DNA from 4 places in the Pseudomonas sp. 37 R 15 genome. Region 3 is predicted to be linked to each of the others. Evidence: predicted binding sites of a transcription regulator. Region 3 holds the regulator's gene; each other region holds the start of a gene.

Region 1 (7,595 bases), on a different contig from region 3:
CAACACATTGGCCTCTGCCAGCCGCGGCAGCACTTCCTGTGGATCGCAACTGCCCACGTCCAGGGCCTGCGCTTGAACATCGAGCCAACGGCTCAAGATCGGGTCAAGCATGGGTGTTTCTCCTTGATGACAACAGGTGGATCAGCGCCGATTCAGCTGGCCGGTTTTTCCCAACGGTATTGCGCCAGCTCCGGGTTCAACGGCGTACGCGCGAACACGTTGGCGAAATTGCACAGCGTCGCCAGGCTGACCCCCAGGATCACTTCCAGCGCCTGCCCGTCGGTGTAGCCGGTGGCGCGGAACGCGGCATAGCCGGCATCGCTGACATCGCCACGGGTGGCAATCACTTCACGGGTGAACGCAGCAAGTGTCTCATAGCGGGCATCGGGCAGTTCACCGCGCTGGCGCAGCGCCTCGATCACTTGCTCGGGCAACTTGGCTTTGTTACGCGCCACTGCGGTGTGCCCGGCAACGCAAAAATCGCAACCGTGGCTGGTTGCAGCGATCAATTGCACCACTTCACGCTCCGCCAGGCTCAGGGCTGACTGGGCGTTCAGAGCGGACACGGTAACGTAGGTTTCCAGTGCCGCCGGCGCATTGGCCAATACGGCGAGCAGGTTAGGAATAAACCCCGAGCCTTTCAGCGCATTCTCCAGGAAGGGCTTGGCGGCCTCCGGTGCGGTTTCAGGGGTAAGCAGTGGTACACGGGACATGGAGTCGTCTCCTGATGGGTGAAGGACTCCAGTCTGTTGGTTATAAAAAAACCCCTCAATAGGCTAAAGTAGCGATTACTTGCTCCAGAGTCTTTTCGTTAGATGAATTCGTCCAGTGCACTTGTCGATTGGTTATTAGACAGCCTCGAACTCAACACCAGCCTGTTTCATGTCGGTCGCTATTGCGGCGACTGGCACGCGAGCACCCATGGCCTGGCCCGGGCGAGTTTTCATCTGATTGTGCAAGGCGAATGCTGGCTGCATATCGACGGCCAGCCGACTGAATACCTGAACAATGGCGATGCCGTGTTCCTGCTGCGTGACCTCGAATACCGGCTGTCCGGCGCCGACAGCGCAGCCGGCGCGCAAGAATGCCCGCGCCGGCCGATGCTGCCCCTGGACAGCCGTGCCACCGATGGGGTGGGTCTGGTCTGCGGCTTCTTTCACTTTCAATCCGGGCTCTCGGCGATGATCGTCGACAGCCTGCCCGCCTGGATCATCCTGCGCGCCGGCGACCCGTCGTTGACCGCCGCGCGCAACCTGTTCGCACTGATCCTGCAGGAATGCGAACGCCTGCCGGCGCCCTCCCAGGCCTTGCTCGAACGCCTGTGCCATCTGCTGTTTCTGTATGTGCTGCGTCAACAGGTGCTCGATAACACTGAATTGGGCGGCCTGGCGGCACTCGCTCGGCAACCGGCATTCGCCGATTTGTTGGAACAACTGATCGCACGCCCGGCAGAGAACTGGACACTGCAAAGCATGGCCGCCTGCACCGGACTGTCACGCTCGGCGTTTTTCAAACGCTTCCATGAGCTGTGCGGACAGTCACCGGGCCAGGTGCTGTTGATGATGCGCATGCGCCACGCGTGCCAGTTGTTCAAGACGGACCAGACCGTGGCGCAGGTATCGCTGGCGGTGGGTTATCAGTCGGTGGCGGCGTTTACCCGGGCGTTTCATAAAGTCACCGGTCAGCAACCGGGGGCCTATCGTAAAAGCAAGGTGCGGTATTAATCCGCCTACGCGCGGTTTTAATCGACATCAGTTGCTGCAAGACGGAACCGACTTTTCATAAAGCGACACATATCCATCGGCCTCCCATCAGTCAATGGAATATGATCAATGATCAACCTGACCTCCGCGCCTACGCACGGCGCAAGCAATAGCCCAGGCTTGCCGGCGCATACAGCAGCTACGCGCACCAACGGTTCTATCTACGATGCGCCAAGTTTATACAGCCCAGGCGAGAACGGTATTCGAACCAAGAGTGAGCCCCTCTACCGCGACGGTTACACCACCATAAACCGACAGGCCACATGGGACGTTTACGAGGAGCCGCCTTATCTCAAAAGGGTCAGTTTGTTGGTACAAACCGGAAATGCTGCCGATACTGTTCATGTGAGCAAATCAGCTGACGAGCGATTGATCCTGCAGATCAATGGCAGGTCCCACTCGTTTGAAGCGCGTGATAAATATGAACGTCCCGTGGATTTGCATATAAAGACCCAGGGTGGGAACGATGACGTACGGATCAGTCCAGATGTAAATAACAAAGTCACCATCGAAGGCGGAGAAGGCAACGACACGCTTCGAGCGGGTAGCGGCCGAACCAGGCTCCTGGGCGGAGCGGGCAACGATACGCTTACCTTGGGTTCGAATTCCGGCTACGCCGAAGGCAATGACGGCGACGATACCATCATGGGCGGCACGGGCAATGCGGTCATGTACGGGAACAACGGTAACGATCGCCTCTACGCCGCTGCAGGTCCCGCCGGCAAGCAAAGCTACTTGGACGGCGGTAGCGGAAGCGACCTGCTGCACGCGGGCAATGGTCACACTATCCTGCATGGTGGCAAAGGCGATGACCACCTGGTGGGCCACGACCGAACCACCTTTTACAGCGGCAGAGGTCAAGACCAAATCAGCAATAACCAGCGTGGCGACCTGATTTACGCCAAGGACAACGATACCTACGACCGCTCTCAAAACTCGGTATTCAGGCGAGTAGAGCCCACCGAGGACGGTGATGCCGGCTTCAAGGTCAGCACGTTGAGTTCGCCCGAATTCAAGCAACGCGTGGAGGATGACTTTGAGTTTCTACGTAGTTCGCCAAATGGGCGGAAAATTCTGGCGGACATGGATAAACAAGCCTCGCTGGCAGGAGGCAAAATCGCTATCAGAGAGGAGACCCAAAAAGGGAGCAGCTACCTGTTCGGAAGCACAGAGCTGGATAAAGCTCGGCAGGACGGCATACGTAACATCGAAAGGGACGATCCACGAAGAGGCAGAATCACCGACAACAAGCCAGGCTCACTCGCCGACAAGGGCGTAGTTGCTTATAATCGGACGGATATTGAAGACCCCAGTGGACGCACATTCGACCCCCCGATCGTTGGGTTGACCCACGAAACCGGGCATGCTTATAACGGTGCAACAGGCACCAACCTACCGGGCACTACTCGAGAACAATCGCCGTCCGACCCCAACTATTCAAGCGCGATTAACAACACTGAATTTCAAGTCGTTGGGTTGCCCAGCAGCGCACCGCCTTTTCATTTCAACGGCCCGTCTAATCCAGCAACCAACGTCAACCCTGAGCATTTCACGGAGAACGGTATGAGACGCGAACTGGGCCTACCCGAACGTACAAGCTACCTTACTTGATTTGAGCCCGTTGCAAACCGTTGTCCGGCTCGGCGCACAGTTGCACCAGCCAGTCGACAAACACCCTCACCCGTCGAGACAGCTGTCGGTGCGGCGGGTACAGCGCCGTCAATGCCATTGTCGGCACCGCCACCTGCGGCAACACCTCCACCAGCGTGCCCTCGGCCAGTTGCTTCATCGCATGATAATGCGGCGCCTGGATCAGCCCGTAGCCCGCTTCACAGGCGGCGAAATAGCCATCGGAACTGTTTACCGCAACCACCTTCGCCAGGTTGATCGTGCGCAGTTCGGCGCCGAGCTGGAATTCCAGGCCAAAGCGCTTGCCACTGGCGCTGGAGACATATTCGATCATCTGGTGCTTCGCCAACTCGTCCAGGCTGGCGGGCACGCCCATGCGTTGCAGATACGCGGGACTGGCCAGCGTCAGTTGGTCCATCATCGCCAGCGGACGCGCCACCAGCGATTCGTCCAGCGCCAGGCCACCGCGCAGCACGCAATCGACCCCTTCGCGAATCAAATCCACCGGACGATCATTGAGCCCGATATCCAGCTCGATCTGCGGATAGAGCGCGGTGAAGGTCGGCAACGCTGGAATCACGATCAGACGGCCAATGCCCGACGGCATATCAATGCTCAGCGTGCCTCGCGGGTTCTGTCGGCGGGAGGAAAACACCGCCTCGGTTTCCTCAAGGTCAGCCAGCAACTGCACGCACCGCTGGTAGTACGCCGCGCCGTCCAGGGTCGGGCTGACCTGGCGCGTGGTGCGTTGCAGCAGTTGCACGCCAAGGTGCGCCTCCAGTTGCTTGATCAGGATCGTCACCGAGGCGCGCGGCAGTTGCAGGCTGTCCGCCGCCCTGGCGAAACCGCCCAACTCCACAATCCGGGTGAATACGCGCATGGCATTGAAACGGTCCACGATGAGTTCCTGGCGATTGTTTAGATTTTCCAAACAGTGATAGTGCTTTTAGCCGGTTTATCCAGGTTTTGTCGAGCGTGACAATGGGTATCTTCACCCACAGGAGCTTAAACCATGCGCACTCGTCAACTCGGCACCAACGGCCCCCACGTCTCCGCCATCGGCCTCGGCTGCATGGGCATGAGCGATTTCTACGCACCGGGCACCGATACCTCGGAGGCGATCGCCACCCTGCACCGCGCGCTGGAGTTGGGCGTCAACTTCCTCGATACCGCCGACATGTACGGCCCCCACACCAATGAACAGCTGATCGGCAAGGCTATCGCCGGCAAGCGCGATCAGGTGTTCCTGGCCAGCAAGTTCGGCATCCTGCGCGACCCGGCGAACCCGGCGCTGCGTGGCGTGAACGGGCGCCCCGACTACGTGCGCGCGTCCATCGACGGCACGCTGCAACGCCTGGGCATTGACACCCTGGACCTGTATTACCAGCACCGCATCGATCCCGAGGTGGCCATCGAAGAAACCGTCGGCGCCATGGCCGAGCTGGTGCAACAGGGCAAGGTGCGTTACCTGGGCCTGAGCGAAGCGTGCGCCGCCACACTGGAACGGGCGCATAAGGTCCATCCCATCAGTGCCCTGCAAAGTGAATACTCGCTGTGGAGTCGCGATCAGGAAGACAACGGCTGCCTCGCCGCCTGCCAGCGCCTGGGCGTCGCATTCGTGCCTTACAGTCCGCTGGGCCGGGGTTTTCTGACCGGTGCATTGAAGCGCCCGGAGGATTTCGGCGCCGAGGACTACCGCCGCTTCAACCCGCGTTTCCAGGGCGAGAATTTCGCGAAGAACCTGCAACTGGTCACGCAGGTGCAAGCGCTGGCGGCGGATAAAGGCGTGACGGCGGGCCAACTGGCGCTGGCCTGGGTATTGGCCCAAGGCGACTACATCGTGCCGATACCCGGCACCAAGCAACGTAAATACCTGGAAGAGAATGTGGCTGCCGTGTCGATCAGCCTGACCGCGACCGAACTGGCGGCGCTGGCGGCGATCTTTACGGCTGATGCAACGGCCGGCTTGCGCTACCCCGAGGAGGTGATGGCAATGCTGGAAATCTGACCTTGCGGCGCCGTCCGACGGCGCCTGCACTTTCTTGCACCCGCGCACCTAAAGCTCCCCCGATCCAGGCCGATAGCCCTACGAAGCTCTAATAAAGCCGCGTCGACAATAACGCTTCGTAAGGACGACCCCATGCCCCCACTGCGCTCCATCCAAGCCCGCTATACCCTGTTCCTGGTGCTGTTCGTCCTGGTGTTATTGGTGTTGACCGTCGTGGGTATCGGCCAGTTGGTCGCGCCCAAGCTGCAATACACCGAAGAACAGGTGGTACTCAACCGCATCGCCGAGGTGGCCGAACAGATCCAGGGCGAACTGAACAAGGTTCAGGCCCAGCAACGCACCATCACCCAAACGATTCCTTTGCTCGACAGCGACGCCATCGACAAGGTCCTGCCCGGCCTTGTTGACCAGTACGGCGAGCTGAAAGTGTTCGGCGGCGGTATCTGGCCGCTGCCCAACCAGCGCACGCCCGGGCGTAACAAGCACAGCACGTTCTGGCACCGTGATGCCTCGGGCAAGCTGGCGGTCAACACCTTCTGGAACAGCGACGCCGCGCCCAACTATTATGACCAGAGCTGGTACAAGGGCGGCCTCGCCTCACCCCGTGGCCAATGCGCCTGGGCCGCGGCCTACAAGGACGATGCCAGCCAGGAGCCGCGCACCAACTGCGCCATGGCGATCCAGCGTGACGGCGCCGCCTATGGCGTGGCGACCATCGACGTAACCCTGGGCTTCTTCAACGACCTGGTGGCCAGCAAGGAAAAAGACATTGACGGGCAAATGCTGATCGTCGAAGGCGACGGCAAGATCATCAGCAACAGCTCGCGCATCAGCAGCCCGGTCGTACTGAAGAATATCAGTGAGCTGACCGGCACGTCGGCGTTCGCCGCCCAGGTCAGCAAAGCCCTCGCCCATCGCGACCAGGCCCTGCAACGCGCCGAGTTCGACAACCAGGGCGTGGCCAGCACCTTTTATATGCGCCCGATCGAGGGCACACCGTGGTTCCTGGCGACCGCCCTGCCCACCTCGTTGATCACCGCCCAGCGCAATGATGTGCTCGGCACTCTGGCACTGCTGCAAATCCCGATGGTGATCCTGCTGGTGCTGCTGGCGGCGTACGCCATTCGCCAACTGGTACAGCGCATGAAAGCGCTCAAGGGCAATATCGACGCACTGTCCGCCGGCGACGCCGACCTCACGCGGCGCATCACCATCCGGGCCGAAGACGAACTCGGCGCCATCGGCCACTCGGTGAACCGCTTTATCGTTTATCTGCAAAACATGATCGGCGAAGTGACCCAGGCCACCGGCGCCATGGCCTCGGGCCTTGAGCAGTTGCAGCACACTTCGGCGCACACCAACCAGATCCTGTTGCGCCACGCGTCGGAGACGGATCAGACGGTGACCGCCATCACCGAAATGAGCTCCACCGCCGACACCGTCGCGCAAAATGCCGCAGAAACGGCGGCTTTCACTCAGCGTGCCAACGAGCATGCCGACCGTTCACGGGTGGTGGTAGGCGAAGCGTCCACCAGCGTCAGTGCCCTGATCGGTGAAGTGGCCAGCGCGACCCACACCGTCGAAAACATGCGCCAGGATGCCGCGCGCATCACCGAAACCCTCGGCGTGATCGGTGCCATCGCCGGCCAGACCAACCTGCTGGCGCTCAACGCCGCGATCGAAGCGGCGCGGGCCGGCGAGCAAGGCCGCGGGTTTGCCGTAGTGGCCGACGAGGTACGCGCACTGGCCGCACGCACCCAGTCCAGCACCTCGCAGATCAACGAGATGCTGGCGCGCTTGACCACCGGCGTCAGCTCGTCGGTAGCGGCCATGGAAAACACCCAGGCCAGTTGCCAGTCGGCGGCGGATGCCACGGCGCGGGTGAACACCGGGCTCGACGAGATGGCCGGCTCAGTCAGCCACATCAACAACCTCAGCACCCAGATCGCAACGGCCGCCGAGCAACAGAGCGCAGTGACCGAAGAGATCAACCGCAGCATGGTGCAGATCCGACAAATGGTTGAAGAGTTGGTAGAAAGCGGTCATGCCACCGAAACCAATACCCAAAGCCTGTTGGAAGCCAATGGCCGGGTGATTGCCTTGATGGGACGCTTCAAAGTGCGTTGATCCAGGCCGGAATACTCCCGTGCACAGCACGGGAGTCGAACTATCCTGACAACTCCTGGTTTGAGACT
Region 2 (7,595 bases), on a different contig from region 3:
GGTTCGGGAAGTAGCTGTAGCCGGAAAGTACCGCCTTGATGGCGCTCAACAACTCGGTCAGGTCCTGCTGCTTGCACACGTAGCCGGCGGCACCGGCTTGCATGCAACGCATGGAGAAATGACCAGGCGCCTGGGACGTCAGCACCAGCACCTTGAACGATACGGCTTGCTTGGTCGAGGCCAGCCGGCAAATAACTTCAAGGCCATCGAGTTTGGGGATTCCAATATCCAATATGACAATGTCCGGCATATGTTCCCGCGCAAGTTGCAGCGCATCGACACCGTTATCAGTCTCGGCAACAACCTCATAACCATGACGCTCCATTAGCATGCGCACAGCAAGCCGAATGACGGGATGATCATCCACGATCAGCACTTTATTCATGAGAAAGTCCAATTTCGCTGTTCGAATTATTTAGAGAAAGCACAATAGCCTAGTCGCCTGCTAGTTGGCATAGCATGCCCCCCCGAGCAACAGCAGGCAGAGACCCACCCCACAACAAGAAAGGAATTGACCTACAAAAATTCGCAAGCTTTAGTGTATTGGGCTTTATGGAGCCCTTCAGACCTTTCCCTGCTCGTACATATTTTGCGTGAAATATCCCCATCCCCAGGCCTACGCAGTAAACGTGGCGCACAGGGCTCTCAGGAAATACTCCTTGTTTACCATTGCGGCTTATACAAAGGGCTGAAAAAAGCCGATCAACTTCAGTTCCATTTAACATATTTATATACACCCAATTTTCCTACAGAAAATTCCACAAATTACACATCCTTTGCGCCTACATGAGTGAAATTTCTGTAAGACATGGTTCCTGCTTAGATGTAAAAAACCTTTCCTCAGCAAAATAGATGTCTGAAATCGAAAACACTCAAAAAGACCTTAAGGAAAATACTTAAACACACAGCCGACATTTTTAAACGTCGCCCCTCCCGCTGATTAATGCTTGTATTGGAATATTCAATGCCTAGTCCTGAAATAGGTTTACACCCTGTTTACATGATCGTTTCCACGCTCTGCGTGGGAATGACACCCGGGACGCTCCGCGTCCTGCTTTCAGCGAAAGATCCGGCGCTTGCGCAAGGGCGACGCGAAACGTCTCGGGATGCGTTCCCACGAGGAGCGAGGGAGCGATCAATGGGTAAATTCAGGGCAAAAAAAAGCCCCTTGTAAAAGGGGCTTTCTCACAACAGCAAACCACTCAGAACAATTTGCGTCCCTTGTTGGCCGCGATGCGCATGCGCAAGGCGTTCAACTTGATGAAGCCCGCTGCATCCGCCTGATTGTAGGCACCGCCATCTTCCTCGAAGGTCGCGATGTTGGCGTCAAACAGTGACTCATCGGACTTGCGACCGGTCACGATCACATTGCCCTTGTACAGCTTCAGGCGCACCACACCGTTCACGTGGGCCTGGGAGGCGTCGATCATCTGTTGCAGCATCAGCCGCTCAGGGCTCCACCAGTAACCGGTATAGATCAGGCTGGCATACTTGGGCATCAGCTCATCTTTAAGGTGAGCCACTTCACGGTCCAGGGTAATGGACTCGATGGCGCGGTGAGCACGCAACATGATGGTGCCGCCTGGTGTTTCATAGCAGCCGCGGGACTTCATGCCCACGTAGCGGTTCTCGACGATGTCGAGACGACCGATGCCGTGTTCGCCGCCGATACGGTTCAGGGTCGCCAGCACGGTGGCGGGTGTCATCTCGACACCATCCAGCGCGACGATGTCACCGTTGCGGTAGGTCAGTTCCAGATACTGCGGCTTGTCTGGAGCATTCTCCGGGGAGACGGTCCATTTCCACATGTCTTCTTCGTGTTCGGTCCAGGTGTCTTCCAGCACGCCGCCTTCATAGGAGATGTGCAGCAAGTTGGCATCCATCGAATACGGGGATTTCTTCTTGCCGTGACGCTCGATCGGGATCGCATGCTTTTCAGCGTAATCCATCAGCTTTTCACGGGACAGCAGGTCCCATTCACGCCAAGGCGCAATCACTTTCACGCCGGGCTTGAGGGCGTAGGCGCCCAGTTCGAAACGCACCTGGTCGTTGCCCTTGCCGGTGGCGCCATGGGAAATGGCGTCAGCGCCGGTTTCGTTGGCGATTTCGATCAGGCGCTTGGCGATCAGCGGACGTGCAATGGAGGTACCGAGCAGGTACTCGCCTTCATAGACGGTATTGGCGCGAAACATCGGATAAACGAAATCTCGGACGAACTCTTCGCGCAGGTCGTCAATGTAGATCTCTTTCACGCCCATGGCTTGCGCCTTGGCACGTGCAGGTTCGACCTCTTCGCCCTGACCCAGGTCAGCGGTGAATGTCACCACTTCACAGTTATAAGTATCCTGCAGCCACTTGAGGATCACCGAAGTGTCCAGGCCGCCGGAATACGCGAGAACGACCTTGTTTACGTCGGCCATGCCATCACTCCACGGGGTTGTACGGAAAGGCAACGATTCTACCGATCAAAACCGCGAATTTACAGGGGCGCGACAGCAAATGAAGATAAAGCGACAGATTATGTCGAACGGGCGACCGATAATCGCACCTTACGAGGTCGCTGCAGGGTTGCTCGGCGCTACGGCCTGGGGTGCCGGTTTCTCTGGCGCCGCCACGCGCTCGAGTTGCACGTTGACCCGACGGTTGCGCGCTCGGTTGGCGGCATTGGTGTTGGGCGCCAAGGGGTAGCTTTCACCGTGGAAACGCAGAGTGATCTGGGATTCCGGGATGCCGTTGGCCTTGAAGTAGTCCATTACCGCCAAGGCACGGCGTCGTGACACATCACGGTTGGTCAGGCGGTTGCCGCTGTTATCCGAATGGCCGTTCAACTCGATATGGTTGACGGTGGGGTCGGCTTTCATGAACGCGACAATCACTGACAGTTTCTTCCTGGCCGCTGCATCCAATTCGATGCCGCCACCGGGGAAACCGACTTCCGTCTGTTTGACCTGGTCGTAGTTCATCGGCAGCAGCTTGGTTGTACACAGCTGATAGTCGTTGTAGGCCTTGGCGAATTTCACCGGCAGCAGGCGAATTTCCGAGTAACCGCCTTCGCGTCCGTAATGCCGCACGGTCGGGCTGCGGCCTTCGAGCAAACCGCTGAAAAGACGCCCGGCCTGGGCCTGGGAACTGTTAAACAGCACATCACCGCTGCCGACGCGTACCGCGCCGAGGTTGATGTCGCCGCGGCCCGGTTGCCAGGGCGCGGCGGCGGCCAGCAACGTGGCGGAGCCGGCACCGAGCGATCCGCTATAGGCTTTCAGGCGAAAGGTCGCCTGCTCGCCCGCCCGGCGCACGAACTCGCCCGAGCCGAAATCGGTGATCGGCTGGGTCAGGCGGCACTCGAACTGATCGCCCTCCACTTTCCACTCAATATTCTCCAGACGTGTCTGGAACGTGAGAGCCATCGCGGGCAGGCTGGCGAACACACTGAGCAGGGCTAGATAATGCTGGCGCACGGGAGGCTCCACTGGTTTCTACAACACTTCAAAGCGTCATACATCGTTAAGGCATACCCAGTGCTATCGGTTGCATCCTGCAAAACTTGATAGCGAGTGCCTGCACGAGTCTTTTCCGGTAGCATTCCCACCAGATTGACCCGCCTGGAATCCCCAATGTCCGACCGCCTGACCCTGCTGCGTCCCGACGACTGGCATATACATCTTCGCGATGGTGCTGCGTTACCCCACACCGTGGCCGATGTCGCGCGCACCTTTGGCCGCGCCATCATCATGCCTAACCTGGTACCTCCGGTGCGTAACGCCGAGCAAGCCGATGCCTATCGCCAGCGGATCCTCGCTGCACGACCGGCCGGCAGCCGCTTCGAACCGCTGATGGTGCTCTACCTCACCGACCGCACCCAGCCTTCGGAAATTCGCGAGGCCAAGGCCAGCGGCTTCGTGCACGCCGCCAAGCTGTACCCGGCCGGCGCGACCACCAACTCCGACTCCGGCGTGACCAGCATCGACAAGATCCTGCCGGCCATCGAAGCCATGGCCGACGTGGGCATGCCGCTGTTGATCCACGGTGAGGTCACCCGTGGCGATGTCGACGTATTCGATCGCGAAAAGATCTTCATCGACGAACATATGCGCCGCGTGGTCGAGCTGTTCCCGACCCTCAAGGTGGTGTTTGAACACATCACCACCGCCGACGCCGTGCAGTTCGTCACCGAGGCTTCGGCCAACGTCGGCGCGACCATCACGGCACACCACCTGTTGTACAACCGCAACCACATGTTGGTGGGCGGGATTCGGCCGCACTTCTATTGCCTGCCGATCCTCAAGCGCAACACCCACCAGGTGGCCTTGCTGGACGCCGCGACCAGCGGCAGCCCGAAGTTCTTCCTCGGCACCGATTCCGCGCCCCACGCCCAGCACGCCAAGGAAGCCGCCTGCGGTTGCGCGGGTTGCTACACCGCGTTTGCCGCCATCGAGCTGTACGCTGAAGCGTTCGAACAACGCAATGCCCTGGACAAGCTTGAGGGTTTCGCCAGTCTCAACGGCCCGCGTTTCTATGGCCTGCCGGCCAATACCGACCGCATCACCCTGGTTCGTGAAGACTGGACCGCCCCCGCCAGCCTGCCCTTTGGCGAGTTGACCGTTATCCCGCTGCGCGCCGGTGAAACACTGCGCTGGCGCCTGCTGGAGGAAAGCAAGTGAGTGAAGACCATTACGATGATGAACAGGAACACAGCGGTGGCGGCGGTTCGCGTCACCCGATGGCCGAGCGTTTCCGCGGCTACCTGCCTGTCGTTATCGACGTAGAAACCGGCGGTTTCAATTGCGCCACCGACGCGTTGCTGGAAATTGCCGCGACAACCATCGGCATGGACGAGCAGGGGTTCGTGTACCCGGACCACACCCACTTCTTTCGCGTCGAGCCGTTTGAAGGTGCCAACATCGAAGCGGCGGCCCTGGAGTTCACCGGCATCAAGCTCGATCACCCGCTGCGCATGGCGGTGAGTGAAGAAGCCGCGCTGACCGACATCTTCCGTGGCGTGCGCAAGGCGCTGAAGGCCAATGGCTGCAAGCGTGCGATCCTGGTGGGGCACAACAGCAGTTTCGACCTGGGCTTCCTCAACGCCGCCGTGGCGCGGCTGGACATGAAACGCAACCCGTTTCATCCGTTCTCCAGTTTCGACACCGCCACGCTCGCCGGCCTGGCCTATGGTCAGACCGTGCTGGCGAAAGCCTGCCAGGCAGCCGGTATCGACTTCGACGGCCGCGAAGCTCATTCGGCCCGCTACGACACCGAGAAGACCGCCGAGCTGTTCTGCGGCATCGTCAATCGATGGAAACAGATGGGCGGCTGGGAAGACTTCGGCGACTGAGACTCCCCGCCCATAAAAAAACCGGCCTTCTCAGGCCGGTTTTTTTCTACCTTGAATCCGGCTTACAGCTTGCCGGCGTTCTCGGTCAGGTAAGCCGCCACACCTTCGGTGGAAGCGGTCATGCCTTTGTCGCCTTTCTTCCAGTTGGCAGGGCAGACTTCGCCGTGCTCTTCGTGGAATTGCAGCGCGTCGACCAGGCGAATCAGCTCTTCCATGTTACGGCCCAGCGGCAGGTCGTTGATGATCTGCGAGCGCACAACGCCCTTGTCGTCGATCAGGAACGCGCCACGGAAAGCCACACCGCCTTCGGATTCGACGTCGTACGCCTTGGCGATATCGTGCTTCATATCGGCAGCCATGGTGTATTTGACTTTACCGATGCCGCCATCGTTGATGGCCGTGTTGCGCCAGGCATTGTGGGTGAAGTGGGAGTCGATGGAAACGGCGACCACTTCAACGTTGCGTGCCTTGAAATCGTCCATGCGGTGATCCAGAGCGATCAGCTCGGATGGGCAGACGAAGGTGAAGTCCAGCGGGTAGAAGAACACCAGGCCGTATTTGCCTTTGATGGCTTCAGACAGTTTGAAGCTGTCTACGATTTCGCCATTGCCGAGGACGGCAGGTACGTCGAAATCCGGGGCTTGTTTGCCGACGAGTACGCTCATTGGATATCTCCTGATGAAGGGGTGACGATTGAAGTAACAGGACCAGCGTCGAGTCTGCCATGCATTGGCGACAGACCTGTGACGCGGTCACGCTTCGTAAAGACCGACCATCATACACCGAAAAAACCGTTCGTCAGCGCGCAGGCAATACCCAAGGGACAGTTGACGAAACCACTTTGACAATCATTCTCGTTAACATTAAGATCCATCCCACTTAAGCCCTAACCCGCGACGGTTCTCCTTATGTATGTGTGCCTCTGTACTGGCGTCACCGACGGACAAATCCGCGAAGCAATCTATGAAGGTTGCTGCAGCTACAAGGAAGTGCGTGAAACCACCGGTGTTGCCAGCCAGTGCGGTAAATGCGCATGCCTCGCCAAGCAAGTGGTACGGGAAACCCTCACGCAGTTGCAGACAGCCCAGGCTGCGGCGCCGTATTCAGCAGAATTTACACACGCTTAAATAGGCGTGTTTTAGAGAGCCGGACCCTGTGTCCGGTTTTTTTATGTCTGCAATTCAATTAGTTAGCGCCAAGACGCGGAACACAAACATTCTTATTCCGATTAATTTTCATTTATTATTCAATAACTTAGGTTTGACACCAGGATTGTCGCCGCTCAAACTCTGCCCATACACAGCGATTACAGGGCAGGACCCCAGTCATGAAAGGCGACATCTCAGTCATCCAGCAACTCAATAAAATCCTTGCCAATGAACTGGTCGCGATCAATCAGTACTTTCTGCATGCACGCATGTACGACGATTGGGGCCTGGAAAAGCTGGGCAAGCGCGAATACAAAGAATCGATCAAGGCCATGAAGGACGCCGATGCGCTGATCAAGCGCATCCTGTTCCTGGAAGGCCTGCCGAATGTGCAGGACCTGGGCAAGCTGAATATCGGCGAACACACCCGGGAAATGATCAGCAGCGACCTGGGCTTTGAACGCAAAAGCCACAGCGACCTCAAGGCCGCCATCGCGCACTGCGAAGCCACTGGCGACTATGGCAGCCGCGAATTGCTGGAAGATATCCTGGAAGACCAGGAAGAGCACATCGACTGGCTCGAAACCCAACTGGGCCTGATCGACAAAGTCAGCCTGGAAAACTACCTGCAGTCGCAGATGGGCGAATAACCCCAAGCGTTCGGGTACAAAAAAGCCCCGCTCTCCAGTGAGAAGCGGGGCTTTTTATTGCGTGGCTTTTTTACAAGGGCATCACGCTTCAGTCTTGGCTGCCGCTTTTTGCGCCGCGTCTTTGATCAGCGCTTGCAACGAGCCATCAGCTGCCATTTCAGTGATGATATCGCTACCGCCGACCAGTTCACCGGCTACCCACAGCTGCGGGAACGTCGGCCAGTTGGCGTACTTGGGCAGGTTCGCGCGGATTTCAGGGTTTTGCAGGATATCCACGTAGGCAAACTTCTCGCCACACTGCATCACAGCCTGGGAAGCCTTCGCGGAGAAACCGCACTGGGGAGCGTTTGGCGCGCCTTTCATGTAAAGCAGAATGGTGTTGTTGGCAATCTGCTCTTTGATCGTTTCGATGATATCCATGGAACACCTCTGCAGGAACTTTGCGACTCACGGGTCGGCACGGTG
Region 3 (7,595 bases):
CGGGCACGGTGAGGTCCGCAGGCTGAGAATGTGCGTACGGTTGACTCAACCGAATAGCCGTTTATTTCAAGGCAGAACACAGCTCAAATGTAGGAGGGGGCTTGCTCCCACAGTTGGACCGCGTTATGCGCTGCTTGCGGTATCCGTCATTCCGGTGTCGGCGTGCACACGGTCAGCCAGTAACTGCGCCAGTTCGATCAACTGTGCAACGCCAAGCAGTTCTTCTCGTTTCGAGCCTTCCAGGTCAAAGGCCAGGTCGCAGCTCAGCGCATTGGCCGAGGCGAGGGTTTCGCTGAGGTTAACCAGCAGGTCTTCGCTGCTGATGCCGTCGGCGATGGTAAACAGCCGGATGGGGGGATTTGGGGCGGGTTTGATCACTGTGAATATCCTCGGTAAAGGTGGAGCTGCCACTGATCGCCGCGATGCGATGGAGGGTGGCAGCTGTGCGCAGGTTCGCGGACCGGTTACCAAGGAACCCGGCATACCCGAAGGTATCCCGCGCACAGCCACCATAAGGGCCGCACAGTAAACGACAAAAAATCGCTGACTGAAAGCGGACAATGGTGCTTTTGCGCATTGGTAAATCGGACCGCGACGCCCGTCCGCTGCGTTTGCAGCGGTGTACGGAGACTAGAGCGGTTTTCCTAGGGGCAACCCCAAATCCTTGTCGGAAATTTCCTGGGCATTACCTGGCTGCACACAAAACCAAATGTGGGAGGGGGCTTGCCTCCGATCGCTGTGTGTCAGTCAACAAATCCATAGCTGATACCCCGCTATCGGGGGCAAGCCCCCTCCCACATTTGAATGGATTCAGGCCCGATGGCCTCGGGCGCTTGGCAGGTTGTCAGAGCCCGAAAGCAAAGTTGGAAGGCTTCTTGCAATACCGCCTTCAGGACGCCTCCCAGCGTCAAAACTTTGCTTCAAGGACACGAGGAATACCGGTGGTAGATCGCTCTCAAATGCTCAGCACGGCCCGTGGCACCCTGACTGACCTGTCGCGGGGCAATCTGGGTGTGCCGTTGTTGTTGCTGGTGATGCTGGCAATGATGATGTTGCCGATGCCGCCGTTCCTGCTCGATGTGTTTTTCACCTTCAACATTGCTTTGTCGGTGGTGGTGCTGCTGGTCTGTGTGTACGCCCTGCGGCCACTGGATTTTGCGGTGTTCCCCACCATCCTGCTGGTGGCGACCCTGCTGCGCCTGGCGCTGAACGTGGCGTCCACCCGCGTGGTGATGCTCCATGGCCAGGACGGTCACGCCGCCGCCGGTAAGGTGATCCAGGCCTTCGGTGAGGTGGTGATCGGCGGTAACTACGTGGTCGGTATCGTGGTGTTCGCGATCCTGATGATTATCAACTTCGTGGTGGTGACCAAGGGTGCCGGGCGGATTTCCGAGGTGAGCGCGCGGTTTACCCTGGATGCGATGCCCGGCAAGCAGATGGCCATCGACGCCGACCTCAATGCCGGCCTGATTGATCAGAACCAGGCCAAGTCACGCCGGGCCGAAGTCGCCCAGGAGGCCGAGTTCTACGGTTCCATGGACGGCGCCAGCAAATTCGTGCGCGGTGATGCCATCGCCGGCCTGTTGATCCTGTTCATCAACCTGATCGGCGGCATCGCCGTGGGGATCTTCCAGCACGGCATGACGTTCGGCGACGCAGGCAAGGTGTACGCCTTGCTGACCATCGGTGACGGTTTAGTGGCGCAATTGCCATCACTGTTGTTATCTACAGCGGCAGCGATCATGGTGACCCGTGCTTCGGGCTCCGAAGACATGGGCAAGCAGATCAGCCGCCAGATGTTCGCATCCCCCAAGGCGTTGGCCGTGGCCGCCGGCATCATGGCCGTCATGGGCATCGTGCCGGGCATGCCTCACGTTTCGTTCCTGAGCATGGCGGCCATGGCCGGCGGCGCGGCCTATCTGTTCTGGAAAAAGCAGAATGCAGTCAAGGTCCAGGCCCAGCAGGAAATCGCACGCCAGCAGGAATTGCTGCCATCCCCGGCCCGCGCCCAGGAAACCAAGGAGTTGGGCTGGGACGACGTGACCCCGATCGACATGATCGGCCTGGAAGTGGGTTACCGCCTGATTCCGCTGGTGGACCGCAACCAGGGCGGCCAGTTGCTGGCGCGGATCAAGGGTGTGCGCAAGAAGTTGTCCCAGGACCTGGGCTTTCTGATGCCCACCGTGCATATCCGCGACAACCTCGACCTGGCCCCCAGCGCTTACCGCCTGACCTTGATGGGCGTGATCCTGGCCGAAGCCGAGATCTACCCGGACCGCGAACTCGCGATCAACCCCGGCCAGGTGTTCGGTACGCTCAACGGCATTACCGCCAAAGATCCGGCTTTCGGCCTGGAGGCGGTGTGGATCGAAGTCAGCCAGCGCAGCCAGGCGCAATCGCTGGGTTACACCGTGGTCGACGCCAGCACCGTGGTCGCCACTCACCTCAATCAGATTCTCTACAAGCACTCCCACGAGCTGATCGGCCACGAGGAAGTCCAGCAATTGATGGGTTTGCTGGCCAAGGCCTCGCCGAAACTGGCCGAAGAGCTGGTGCCGGGCGTGCTGTCGCTGTCGCAGTTGCTCAAGGTGCTGCAGGCCTTGCTCGCCGAACAAGTGCCGGTACGGGACATTCGCAGCATTGCCGAGGCCATCGCCAACAACGCCGCCAAGAGTCAAGATACTGCCGCGCTGGTGGCGGCGGTGCGCGTCGGTTTGTCCCGCGCAATCGTGCAAAGCATTGTAGGCGTTGAGTCTGAGCTGCCTGTTATCACCTTGGAGCCAAGGTTGGAACAGATATTGCTCAATAGTATTCAGAAGGCAGGGCAAGGCCAGGAAGAAGGTGTGTTGCTGGAGCCAAGCATGGCTGAAAAGCTGCAGCGTTCGTTGATCGAAGCCGCGCAGCGCCAGGAGATGCAGGGCCAGCCGGTGATTTTGCTGGTGGCCGGTCCGGTCCGCGCGATGTTGTCGCGCTTTGGACGCCTGGCAGTACCGAATTTGCACGTGTTGGCTTACCAGGAAATTCCTGACAATAAGCAAGTGACTATCGTCGCGACAGTAGGGCCCAACGGCTGAGGGTAGTGGGTTATGCAAGTTAAGCGTTTTTTCGCCGCCGATATGCGTCAGGCCATGAAGTTGGTCCGCGATGAGCTGGGCGCCGATGCCGCGATTATCGGTAACCGTCGTATTGCCGGCGGTGTCGAGCTGACGGCTGCCCTGGATTACACCCCCCAGGCCCTGGCGCCGCGCGTGCCGAACATGGAGCTTGAAGACGAGCTGCGCAAGACCGCTTCGCGCATCGTCTCGGCCCAGGCCGAACTGAGCATGCGCGGCGACAGCGACGCTACCACCAATCGCCAGTTGTTCGCCGGCCTGCCGCTGACCGCTTCCGAGCCGCTGGTGGAACCTACGTTTGTCGAACCGCCGCGTCCCGCCGCGCCAGCCCCGGCCGCCGCGGTCGATCAGCGTGCGTTCGATTCGATGCGCTTTGAACTCAACGGCCTGCGCGAGCTGCTCGAAGTGCAACTCGGCTCTTTGGCCTGGACGCAACTGCAAGGCAGCAAGCCGCAACAGGCCAACCTGTGGCGTCGCCTGCAACGCATCGGCCTGTCCGGCCCGTTGTCCCGTGACCTGCTGGCGCTGACCTCCGAAGTCGAAGAGCCGCGCCAGGCCTGGCGCATGCTGCTGGCGCACCTGGCACGCATGATTGCCACCCCGGAAATCGAACCCCTGGAAGAGGGCGGTGTGATCGCCATGGTCGGCCCCGCCGGCATGGGCAAGACCACCACCCTGGCCAAGCTGGCAGCGCGCTACGTGCTCAAGTACGGCGCGCAAAACATCGCGCTGGTGAGCATGGACAGTTACCGCATCGGCGCCCAGGAACAGCTCAAGACCCTGGGCCGCATCCTCAATGTGCCGGTGACCCATGTCGACCCGGGCCAGTCCCTGGCCAACGCCCTCGACCCGCTGCTGCGCAAGCGCGTGGTGTTGATCGATACCGCCGGCCTGCAAGCCAGCGACCCGGCCCTGCGCATGCAGCTCGAAAGCCTGGCCGGGCGTGGCATCAAGTCAAAAAATTACCTGGTGCTTGCAACCACCAGCCAGAAACAGGTTCTTACCGCTGCCTACCACAGCTATAAACGCTGCGGGCTGGCCGGTTGTATCCTGACCAAACTGGATGAAACTGCCAGCCTGGGCGAAGTGTTGAGCCTGGCAATCAGTCATGAACTACCGGTCGCCTACCTGACCGACGGGCCGCGGATCCCGGATGATTTGCATCTGCCGCGCCGTCATCAGTTGGTCAGCCGTGCTGTCAGCGTGCAAATGCAAGACGAGCCTAGCGAGGAAGCGATGGCCGATATGTTCGCCGACCTTTATCACAACCCGGCAAAACGGGTGGGATGAGGCAGGATGAACACCGTGAAATGTACCTACATCGATGGCCTGCAAGCGATACACGCGGCCAAGCCATGTAGCCTGCGTCTAAGCAAGACAAGGTAAAGAAATAAAATGGGCAGCATGCATCCCGTACAGGTGATCGCGGTGACCGGCGGCAAAGGTGGCGTCGGCAAAACTAACGTGTCAGTGAATTTGTCCCTGGCCCTGGCAGAGCTTGGCCGTCGCGTCATGCTGCTGGATGCTGACCTGGGCCTGGCCAACGTGGACGTTCTGTTGGGGCTGACCCCCAAACACACGCTGGCCGATGTGATCGAAGGCCGCTGTGAGCTGCGCGATGTGCTGCTGCAGGGGCCCGGTGGGATCCGCATCGTGCCGGCCGCCTCCGGCACCCAGAGCATGGTGCACCTGAGCCCGGCGCAGCACGCCGGCCTGATCCAGGCCTTCAGCGATATCGGCGACAACCTCGACGTGCTGGTGATCGACACCGCCGCCGGGATCGGCGAGTCGGTGGTCAGCTTTGTACGCGCAGCGCAAGAAGTCCTGCTGGTGGTGTGCGACGAACCCACCTCGATCACCGATGCCTACGCCCTGATCAAACTGCTTAACCGTGACTACGGCATGAACCGCTTCCGCGTGCTGGCCAACATGGCCCAGAGCCCGCAGGAAGGGCGCAACCTGTTCGCCAAGTTGACCAAGGTCACGGATCGTTTCCTCGATGTGGCGTTACAATACGTCGGCGCAGTTCCCTATGACGAGTGTGTGCGCAAGGCCGTGCAAAAGCAGCGTGCGGTCTACGAAGCGTTCCCTCGTTCGAAGTGCGCACTGGCGTTCAAGGCCATTGCCCAGAAGGTCGATACCTGGCCGCTGCCTGCCAACCCTCGGGGGCATCTGGAGTTTTTCGTCGAGCGACTGGTGCATCAGACGAGCGCGGGACCTGTGCTATGACATCAAGCGGCTACAACCTTTACAAAAAGTCGGCACGTGACAGCCAGGGCGAATTGATCGAGCGCTATGCGCCCCTGGTCAAGCGCATTGCCTATCACCTGTTGGCGCGCCTGCCCGCCAGCGTGCAGGTGGAAGACCTGATCCAGGCCGGCATGATCGGCCTGCTCGAAGTGTCGACCAAATATGACGCGAGCAAGGGCGCGAGTTTCGAGACGTATGCGGGTATCCGTATCCGTGGCGCGATGCTCGATGAGGTGCGTAAAGGCGACTGGGCGCCGCGTTCGGTACACCGCAATACGCGCATGGTCAGTGACGCAATTCGTGCAATTGAAGCAAAAACCGGTCGTGACGCTAAAGATCATGAAGTTGCGGCCGAACTCCAATTGAGTCTCGACGATTATTACGGGATTTTGAACGATACCTTGGGCAGCCGCCTGTTCAGTTTCGACGACCTGTTGCAGGACGGCGAACACGAAGGGCTGCACGAGGACGGCGCGAGTGCGCATATGGAACCGTCACGCGATCTGGAAGATGAGCGTTTCCAGGGCGCGTTGGCGGACGCCATTGCCAATTTGCCGGAGCGTGAGCGCCTGGTGCTGGCGCTGTACTACGACGAAGAGCTGAACCTCAAGGAAATCGGTGAGGTCCTGGGGGTCAGCGAATCGCGTGTCAGCCAGTTGCATAGCCAGTGCGCGGCCCGCTTGCGGGGACGGTTGGGAGAGTGGCGCGCGCGCTGACAGGCAGTGTGGGGACACTGCAGATGCTACCGCGAAGGCTTCGGCCTTCGCGGGATCGCTCCGTGGTGCCCTGGGCAGTCCTTTTTGTGTAACGCCTGTTGATTGAAGTGGCGCGTCCAGGTGCTGGGCGCGTTTAAGACTGCTTGGAGGTCGAATTGGACAAGAACATGAAAATCCTCATCGTTGATGACTTCTCAACGATGCGGCGGATCATAAAAAACCTGTTGCGTGACCTTGGGTTCACTAACACGGTCGAGGCGGATGACGGCATTACGGCGATTCCGATCCTCAACAGCGGCAGCATCGACTTTCTGGTAACCGACTGGAACATGCCGGGCATGACCGGTATCGATTTGCTGCGCCATGTGCGCGCCGATGAAAAACTGCGCAGCCTGCCGGTGTTGATGGTGACCGCCGAAGCCAAGCGTGAACAGATCATCGAAGCCGCCCAAGCCGGGGTCAACGGTTACGTGGTCAAGCCATTCACAGCATTGGCCTTGAAAGAGAAGATCGAAAAAATCTTCGAACGCATCCACGGCTAATGCCATCGCGGGGGAGCTATGGAGCATAAAGAAACGTCACAGGGCGACTTTGAGTCGACCCTGAAAAAGCATGCTCACCAGTTGGTCGACAGCCTGGAAAAAGGCCAGTTCGCCGACGCGGTGCAGTTGATCCATGAGCTTAACCAGACCCGTGACCGCGGCCTGTACCAGGAAGTGGGCAAGCTCACACGCGAGCTGCACAGTGCGATCGTCAATTTCCAGATTGACCCGCGCATGCCCCAGGCCGAAGAGATTTCGCAGATCACCGATGCCACTGAACGCCTGTCCTATGTGGTCAGGCTGACCGAGGCGGCGGCCAACCGCACCATGGACCTGGTGGAAAACGCCACGCCCCTGGTCAACGGCATGGCCAGCGAAGCCCACGCCCTGAGCGTGGACTGGGGCCGTTTCATGCGCCGCGAAGTAGGGGCTGAAGAGTTCCGTGAGCTGGCGCGTCGGGTTGACGGTTTTCTGTCGCGCAGCGAACAGGAAAATCGCACGGTGGCCAGCAACCTCAACGATATTCTGCTGGCCCAGGATTACCAGGACCTCACAGGCCAGGTGATCAAGCGGGTGACCCAACTGGTCACCGAAGTGGAAAGCAACCTGCTCAAACTGGTGCTCATGGCCGGCCAGGTCGACCGTTTTGCCGGCATCGAACATGACCGTGAAGCGATCCTCTCGGAAAAAGATCCACAAAAACATCTCGCCAAGGGTGAAGGTCCGCAGATTCATGCCGATAAACGTGAAGACGTCGTATCCGGTCAAGATGACGTAGACGATTTGCTGTCCAGTTTAGGCTTCTAAGGAGCACCCACATGAGCTTCGGCGCCGATGAAGAAATCCTTCAGGATTTCCTTGTAGAGGCCGGCGAAATTTTAGAGCAACTGTCCGAACAACTGGTCGAGCTGGAAAGCCGCCCGGATGATGCGAACCTGCTCAATGCAATTTTTCGCGGTTTTCACACTGTAAAA
Region 4 (7,595 bases), on a different contig from region 3:
GTGGGAGAGGGCTTGCCCCCGACAAGGGAGTGTCAGTCCATGCATCCGGGCCTGACACACGGCCATCGGGGGCAAGCCCACTCCCACATGTCCAGCGGTCGCGCCGATTTCAAGCCTTGATGAAGTGCTTGCGGTAATGCTGCAACTCGGCGATCGACTCGCGGATATCGTCCAGCGCCAGGTGGGTGCTGCCTTTGTGGAAGCTGTCTTTGACCTCCGGTGCCCAGCGCGCAGCCAGTTCCTTCAACGTGGACACATCCAGGTTGCGATAGTGGAAGTAGCTTTCCAGCCCTTTCATGTGCGTATAAAGGAAGCGACGGTCCTGGCAGATGCTGTTGCCACAGATCGGCGACTTGCCCCTGGGCACCCATTTCTCCAGGAAGGCGATGGTTTCGGCTTCGGCTTCGGCCATGCTGATGCGGCTGTCGCGTACCCGCTGGGTCAGGCCCGAGTTGCCATGGGTGCGGGTATTCCACTCATCCATGGTGGCGAGCACGGCATCGCTGTGGTGAATGGCGATCACCGGACCTTCGGCCAAGGTGTTGAGGTTGCTGTCGGTGACAATGGTCGCCATCTCGATGATGACGTCGGTGTCGGGGTTCAGACCGGTCATTTCCAGATCGATCCAAATCAGGTTCTGTGGGTTTTGCATGGCTTGATTCTCTTGGCACCTTGGCGTAGCTGCGCAGTTTAGCAGGCGGGGCCGTGCTAGACTCGCGACCGTTTTACCCAACTTTTGCATTATCGACACGGAACACCAATGGCCAAACGCCAGCTCAATCGTCGCCAAAACTGGCGCATCGAAAAGATTCAAGGTGAACGCGCAGCGCGCGCCGCCAAACGTGAATCCTCCGCCGTGGAAGCGCTCGAGGGCGGCGACCTGGGGCCCGAACAAACGGGCCTGGTGATCGCGCACTTCGGCGTGCAGGTCGAAGTCGAGGCGCTGGAAGGCGAACTCGCCGGCTCTGTGTCCCGCTGCCACCTGCGCGCCAACCTGCCTGCGCTGGTGACCGGCGACAAAGTCGTGTGGCGCGCCGGTAACCAGGGCATTGGCGTGATCGTCGCCCAGTTGCCACGCAGCACCGAACTGCGCCGCCCCGACAGCCGTGGCCAGCTCAAACCGGTGGCGGCCAACGTCGACATGATCGTGATTGTGTTCGCGCCGCTGCCCGAGCCCCACGCCAACCTGATCGACCGCTACCTCGTCGCCGCCGAGCATGCCGGTATTCGCCCGCTGCTGCTGCTGAACAAATTCGACTTGATCGACGAGCAGAACGCTCCGGCGCTCAATGCATTGCTGGCGGTCTACCGCACCCTGGGCTACCCGGTGCTGGAAGTGTCGGCCCATCACGGCAACGGCATGGAACAACTGCAACAGCAGTTGGACGGGCGTATCAGCGTGTTTGTCGGCCAGTCGGGTGTGGGCAAGTCGTCGCTGGTCAACAGCCTGCTGCCGGAAGTCGACACCCGCGTCGGTCCGCTGTCGGAGCTGTCCGGCCAGGGCACGCACACCACCACAACCGCACGGCTGTTCCACTTCCCAGGTGGCGGTGAGTTGATCGACTCCCCGGGTATCCGTGAATTCGGCCTCGGCCATGTCAGCCGCAGCGACGTGGAAGCGGGCTTCATCGAATTCAACGACCTGATCGGCACTTGCCGCTTCCGCGACTGCAAACACGACCGCGAGCCAGGCTGTGCATTGCTCAAGGCGCTGGAGGATGGCCGCGTGCAGCAACAGCGGATGAACAGCTATCGGTCGATTATTGCGAGCTTGCCTGAGAGCAGTTACTAAGTTGCCTCCACCTCTGTAGGAGCGGGCTTGCTCGCGAAGGCCCCAAGAGCAACGCGGGCATCCTGGATACCGGCGTTTTCGTTGACGTTTTTCGCGAGCAAGCTCGCTCCTACAACGAGACGGGCAGATACCACAAGGCCGCGATAATCGCGGCCTTGTGGTATTTAGAGCTTACGACCCCGGCACAGGCGCCGTCGGATCCTTCACCCCACCGTCATCAAACAGGTTCAGCTTTTGACGCAGCTCATGGGCCGGCAGCGGCTCCTGACCTGGCGGCAGCGCATTCGGGTCCGCAGGCACTTCACCGGGGGCGCCCTCGCCCTGTGCAGGCGGTGGCGGCGGCTGATCGCCCTCAATCGCTCGCTGGGCTTTTTTGGTCAGCACGACGATATCGATGCGCCGGTTGATCGGGTTGAACGGATCTTTCGGATCAAACAGCTGCGATGACGCAAAGCCCACCACCCGCGCCACTTGCGGGTCCGGATAGCTGCCGGCCACCAGCGCGCGGCGCGCGGCGTTGGCGCGGTTGGCCGAGAGTTCCCAGTTGCCGAAGTCGCCCTGCCCCGCATAGGGCTTGGCATCGGTATGGCCGCTGATGCTGATCTTGTTCGGCACCGCCTTGATGGTGTCGGCCATGGCCAGCAGGATATCTTCGAAGTACGGCTTCAAGCGCGCGCTGCCGGAATCGAACATCGGCCGGTTGGCGGCGTCGGTGATCTGGATACGCAAGCCTTCCGGGGTAATTTCGAAGGAAATCTGATCCTTGAATTTCAGCAGTTGCGGGTTTTCCTCGACCTTGTTCTGCAGCTCTTGCAGCAACAGCTCCAGGCGCTCTTTCTCGACCTGTTCGGCCATGCTTTCGACCCTATCGCGCTCGATCGGGATTTTTTCCTGGGGCGATTCAGTCTGCACTTCCGGATTGATGGTGCGCTCCGGCGCCAGTTGCGGCGAGCCGCCCAGGTCGATCACGAAGGGCGTACCACTTTCCGAAAAACCAATCGGGTCCTTGAAGTAACCCGCAATGGCGATCTTCTGTTCAGGGGTGGCGGTGGACATCAGCCACAGCACCAGGAAGAACGCCATCATTGCCGTGGCGAAGTCGGCAAAGGCGATTTTCCAGGCACCACCATGGTGCCCCGCAGCGAAGCGCTTGACGCGCTTGATGATGATCGGCTGGTTGTTTTCCATGGCTTAGCGACCGCGAACCGCTTGTTCCAGCTCGGAGAAACTTGGGCGATGTTTCGGGTACAGCACCTTGCGCCCGAACTCCACGGCCAACGACGGCGGCATGCCCGACGCGGACGCCACCAGGCACGCCTTGATCGCTTCGTAGAGGTTGATTTCTTCCTTGGCGTCATGCGCCAGGGAGGTGGCGAGCGGGCCGAAGAAACCGTAGGCCGCGAGAATACCGAAGAAGGTACCCACCAGCGCCGCACCGACGTGCATGCCGATGGCCGCCTGATCGCCCTCACCCAGGGAGGCCATGGTCACCACGATACCCAGTACCGCCGCGACGATACCGAAACCAGGCATGCCGTCGGCGATGCCGGTCACGGCGTGGGAAGGATGTTCCAGTTCTTCCTTGAGGCTGAACAGCTCCATGTCGAACAGGCCTTCGAGCTCATGGGGCGCCATGTTGCCGGAGGACATGATGCGCAGGTAATCGCAGATATAGGCAGTCATGCGCTCGTCCTTGAGCACGGCCGGGTACTTGGCGAAGATCGGGCTGGCGGCGGCGTCTTCGATATCCCCTTCAATGGCCATCATGCCTTCGCGGCGGCTCTTGTTGAGGATTTCGTAGACCAGCCCCAGCACTTCCAGATAAAACGTGTGGGAGAAGCGCGAACTGAACATGCCCAGCGACTTCTTGATCACGTGCATGGTCATGTAGCCGGGGTTGGCCTGCAAGAAAGCGCCAAAGGCGGCGCCGCCAATAATCAACACTTCGAAAGGCTGAATCAGCGCGGCAATCTTACCGTGGGACAGGACGTACCCACCGAGCACACTTGCGATGACGACAATGATGCCGATAATTTTAGCCATAGGGGATCTGTACTTGCGCCGTCGGGTTCATGGACATAGTGGGTGCAGCTGAAAAACTCTTGTTCTACTTATCGGCAAAACTGCGCCAGACTATAGCCCGTTAAGGCGAAAAGCCAATTCAGCCCGTTACGGGTGTGTTGAACACATATGATGATCGCGCCCCAATCATGGCTAATGAAACGACAGTCCCAACTGCAAAACCCGCCACCCTCGCCGCCTGGATCAAGTGCCTGGACGACGTGCTGCTGCCCGTTCCCCAGGCCAGCCACGAGCGGGTGTGCAAAGCCATCCGCGACAGTCGCAGCTCATTGAGGGACATCGCCGAGCTGATGCAAGACAGCCCGGCCCTGGTGCTCAGCGTGATGCGCGAGGCCAACAGCCACACCCACGGCAGCCTGGCGGAACCGGCGGAAAACCTCGAAGTGGCGCTCAATCGCCTCGGCCTTAAACGCGCCGAAGAACTGCTGGTGCGCCTGCCGTCGGTGCCGGCCCGTGAGATTCCCGTCGCGCTGCGTCAACTGCTGCTGGTCAGCCAGCACGCTTCCCAGCAAGCCAACGGCCTGTTCGGCAGCCGCCTGGCGCGCCTGTGGCAGGACATCCATTGGGGCAGCCTGCTGTTTCTGTCACCGTTGTGGCCGATGGCCGTGGCCTACCCCAAGCTGCTTGAGGAATGGGAGCTGCGGGTGATCCACAAGGGTGAGTCGGCGCGCCAGGTCGAGCAGCACGTGTTCGGCGTGCGCCTGCTGGACCTGTGCCTTGGCCTGACTGCGGCGTGGCACCTGCCGATCTGGGTATCCCAGGGCTATAACCTGCTGCTGGGCGAGCGGCGTCTGCTGGTCAAGGCATTGCGTATCGCCCGCGAAGACGACCCGCTGCGCCACCAGCAATTACTCGACGCCGAACCCAACCTGCGCCGCTGGCTGAATCAGCCGGCCAACACGGTGCTGTTGGCCAACGGCCTGGCGCTGTCGGCGCAGGAGTCCTGGACCTGCCCGCACACCGAGCGCTGGCAATACCTCACTGCGCTGTACCTGCAGGAGCCACTGGGCGATGTGCAGCAGCAGGTTCACCAGCAAGCGGTCACCAGCGCCCGCAGCACTTTGATGCCTGATCTCTGGCACCCGGCCCTGTCGCTGATCTGGCCGTGGCACGTGCAAAAGGTCCATCGTGGCCTGCTGCCCGCGCCGCCGCCCACGGCCGAAGCACTGGCACTGTGGCGCAACCGTTGCACGGAGCTGCTGGTCGAACCGAGCCGCTTTGCCAATGCGATGCACCTGACCACGTGCGCCAAGGAAGCCCTGGTCGCCAGCGGCATGCAGCGCGTATTGCTGTTCATGGCGGATCGCGCCTTGAGCACCTTGCGCGTGCATCAGGCCGATGGCTTGCCGAAGGACGCTGCCAACCTGAGCCTGGATGTGGTCAACAGTACATTGCTGCAACGCTTGCTGGAAAAGTCCGCCCAGGTGCGTCTCGGTCCTGACAACCATGCGCAGTTCGCCGCCCTGCTGCCACCGATCCTGCGCCGCCTGTTTACCGGCGAGCACCTGCTGTTGCGCTCGCTGAGCTGTAATGGCCGCGTAGTCATGCTGATGGTGGCTGACCAGGGTGGCGGGCCGTTCTCGGAAACCACCGTGCAAGCCTTTGGCAAAACCGCGCAATGCGTCGAGAAAGCCCTGCATAGCTTTACCAACCGCAGCGCCTGATGCTTGCGCTACAATCGCCCTCCTTTATCGCCAACATTTGTGCCCAGGAGACCTCACATGCCTGACTTCTCTGGCTTGCCGCTGGTGATCGAATCCAGCGACCTGCAAGGTCGCCTTGATGCCGAACACCTGATTCTGGTGGACCTCACCAGTGCCGCCCTCTACGCCGAAGGGCATATCCCCGGCGCGCATTTCGTTGACCCCAAGCGCACCCAGTTGGGCCAACCGCCCGCACCGGGCCTGCTGCCGCACAAGGCTGACCTGGAAAAGCTGTTCGGCGAGCTGGGCCACACACCCGATGCCACCTATGTGGTGTATGACGACGAAGGCGGCGGTTGGGCCGGGCGTTTTATCTGGATGCTCGACGTGATCGGCCATCAGAAATACCACTACCTCGACGGCGGCCTGCTGGCGTGGCTGGACGAGAAACACCCGGTGTCCACCGAGGTGCCCACCCCCGCTGGCGGTCCGGTCAGCCTCACCTTGCACGACGGCCCCACCGCCACCCGCGAATACCTGCAAAGCCGGCTCGGCGCGGCCGACCTGGGTATCTGGGACGCACGCGGCCCGCTGGAGTACTCCGGCGAAAAAGTCCTCGCGGCCAAAGCCGGGCACATCCCCGGCGCCGTGAACTTCGAGTGGACCGCCGGGATGGACAAAGCGCGCAGCCTGCGCATCCGCCGCGACATGCCGCAAATCCTCGAAGACCTCGGGCTGACCCGCGATAAAGAAATCATCACCCACTGCCAGACTCACCACCGCTCTGGCTTCACCTACCTGGTGGCCAAGGCGCTCGGTTACCCACGAGTCAAAGGTTATGCCGGTTCCTGGGGCGAATGGGGCAACCACCCCGACACCCCCGTTGAGATTTAAGGTTTAAGGACAGTTATGAAAAAGCAGTTGTTTATCCTCAGCCAGTACTTGCTGCCACACCACTTGCTCTCGCGCCTGGCCGGCTGCATTGCCGAGTGCCGCGTGCGCTGGTTCAAGAATGCCTTCACCCGTTGGTTCGCCAAGCGTTACCAGGTGGACATGTCCCAGGCGCTGGTTGAAGACCTGACCGCCTATGAGCACTTCAATGCCTTCTTCACCCGCGCACTGAAAGACGGCGCGCGCCCACTGGATCAAACGCCGGGCGCCGTACTGAGCCCGGCCGACGGTGCCGTCAGCCAGCTCGGCCCGATCGAGCATGGCCGTGTATTCCAGGCCAAGGGCCACAGCTTCAGCGTGCTGGAATTGCTGGGCGGCGACGCTGCGCTGGCTGCGCCGTTCATGGGCGGCGACTTCGCCACCATCTATCTGTCGCCCAAGGACTACCACCGGGTGCACATGCCACTGGCCGGTACCTTGCGCGAGATGGTCTATGTGCCAGGGCGGATTTTCTCGGTGAACCAGACCACCGCCGAGAACGTACCGGAACTGTTTGCGCGTAACGAGCGGGTTGTCTGCCTGTTCGACACCGAACGCGGCCCGATGGCCGTGGTGTTGGTGGGCGCGATGATCGTGGCATCGATTGAGACAGTGTGGGCCGGGCTGGTAACGCCGCCCAAGCGTGAACTGAAAACCTTCCGTTACGACGAAGCTGCCCGTGCGCCGATCCATCTGGAAAAAGGCGCTGAACTGGGTCGCTTCAAGCTGGGTTCGACCGCTATCGTGCTGTTCGGGCCGGATCAGGTGAAATGGACCGAAGCGTTGCTGGCGGGCTCACCCGTACAGATGGGCCAGGGCATCGCAACACCCAAGGCCTGACGCTGAACCAAATGTGGGAGGGGGCTTGCCCCCGATAGCAGTAGTCCAGTCAGAGCTGTATTGACTGACCCACCGCCATCGGGAGCAAGCCCCCTCCCACATTTTTGCCCGTATTTCTTCAGCTAGAGCTGGCCGTCACGGTCGCGCAAGCCCAGCAGATACAGCACCCCATCCAACCCCAAGGTCGAAATCGCCTGCTTGGCCGATTGCTTGACCAACGGCTTGGCGCGGAATGCCACACCCAGCCCGGCAATCGCCAGCATCGGCAAGTCGTTCGCGCCGTCGCCGACCGCAATGGTCTGTTCCAG

The links. Region 3 encodes FliA, which starts transcription of late flagellar genes. Its sites were predicted from a motif close to CTAAAGTTTNNNNNNNNNNNGCCGNTAA; they were not measured.
Region 1: the regulator FliA is predicted to act here: its motif matches at 5,449-5,476, upstream of BFQ04_RS22125 (methyl-accepting chemotaxis protein).
Region 2: the regulator FliA is predicted to act here: its motif matches at 3,522-3,549, upstream of BFQ04_RS17065 (flagellar protein MotY).
Region 4: the regulator FliA is predicted to act here: its motif matches at 3,904-3,931, upstream of motA (flagellar motor stator protein MotA).

The regions. Positions count from the first base shown of each region.
Region 1 is NZ_CVTV01000056.1:261,006-268,600, reverse strand. It holds gene BFQ04_RS22155 (acyl-CoA dehydrogenase family protein) at 1-111, opposite strand, end outside; gene BFQ04_RS22150 (carboxymuconolactone decarboxylase family protein) at 153-713, opposite strand; gene BFQ04_RS22145 (AraC family transcriptional regulator) at 816-1,724, shown strand; gene BFQ04_RS22140 (M91 family zinc metallopeptidase) at 1,833-3,374, shown strand; gene BFQ04_RS22135 (LysR family transcriptional regulator) at 3,367-4,290, opposite strand; gene BFQ04_RS22130 (aldo/keto reductase) at 4,405-5,400, shown strand; gene BFQ04_RS22125 (methyl-accepting chemotaxis protein) at 5,533-7,527, shown strand.
Region 2 is NZ_CVTV01000049.1:386,384-393,978, reverse strand. It holds gene BFQ04_RS17075 (response regulator transcription factor) at 1-385, opposite strand, end outside; gene BFQ04_RS17070 (argininosuccinate synthase) at 1,203-2,420, opposite strand; gene BFQ04_RS17065 (flagellar protein MotY) at 2,550-3,458, opposite strand; gene pyrC (dihydroorotase) at 3,615-4,661, shown strand; gene rnt (ribonuclease T) at 4,658-5,332, shown strand; gene BFQ04_RS17050 (peroxiredoxin) at 5,395-5,997, opposite strand; gene BFQ04_RS28680 (bacterioferritin-associated ferredoxin) at 6,241-6,459, shown strand; gene bfr (bacterioferritin) at 6,660-7,130, shown strand; gene grxD (Grx4 family monothiol glutaredoxin) at 7,212-7,550, opposite strand.
Region 3 is NZ_CVTV01000018.1:741-8,335, reverse strand. It holds gene BFQ04_RS03905 (DUF6124 family protein) at 124-378, opposite strand; gene flhA (flagellar biosynthesis protein FlhA) at 960-3,074, shown strand; gene flhF (flagellar biosynthesis protein FlhF) at 3,087-4,403, shown strand; gene fleN (flagellar synthesis regulator FleN) at 4,509-5,342, shown strand; gene fliA (RNA polymerase sigma factor FliA) at 5,339-6,079, shown strand; gene BFQ04_RS03880 (chemotaxis response regulator CheY) at 6,247-6,621, shown strand; gene BFQ04_RS03875 (protein phosphatase CheZ) at 6,640-7,428, shown strand; partial or broken gene BFQ04_RS03870 (Hpt domain-containing protein) at 7,440-7,595, shown strand, end outside.
Region 4 is NZ_CVTV01000048.1:186,216-193,810, forward strand. It holds gene orn (oligoribonuclease) at 110-652, opposite strand; gene rsgA (small ribosomal subunit biogenesis GTPase RsgA) at 761-1,792, shown strand; gene motB (flagellar motor protein MotB) at 1,964-2,980, opposite strand; gene motA (flagellar motor stator protein MotA) at 2,984-3,835, opposite strand; gene BFQ04_RS15170 (HDOD domain-containing protein) at 4,003-5,538, shown strand; gene BFQ04_RS15175 (rhodanese-like domain-containing protein) at 5,596-6,411, shown strand; gene asd (archaetidylserine decarboxylase) at 6,427-7,287, shown strand; gene serB (phosphoserine phosphatase SerB) at 7,410-7,595, opposite strand, start outside.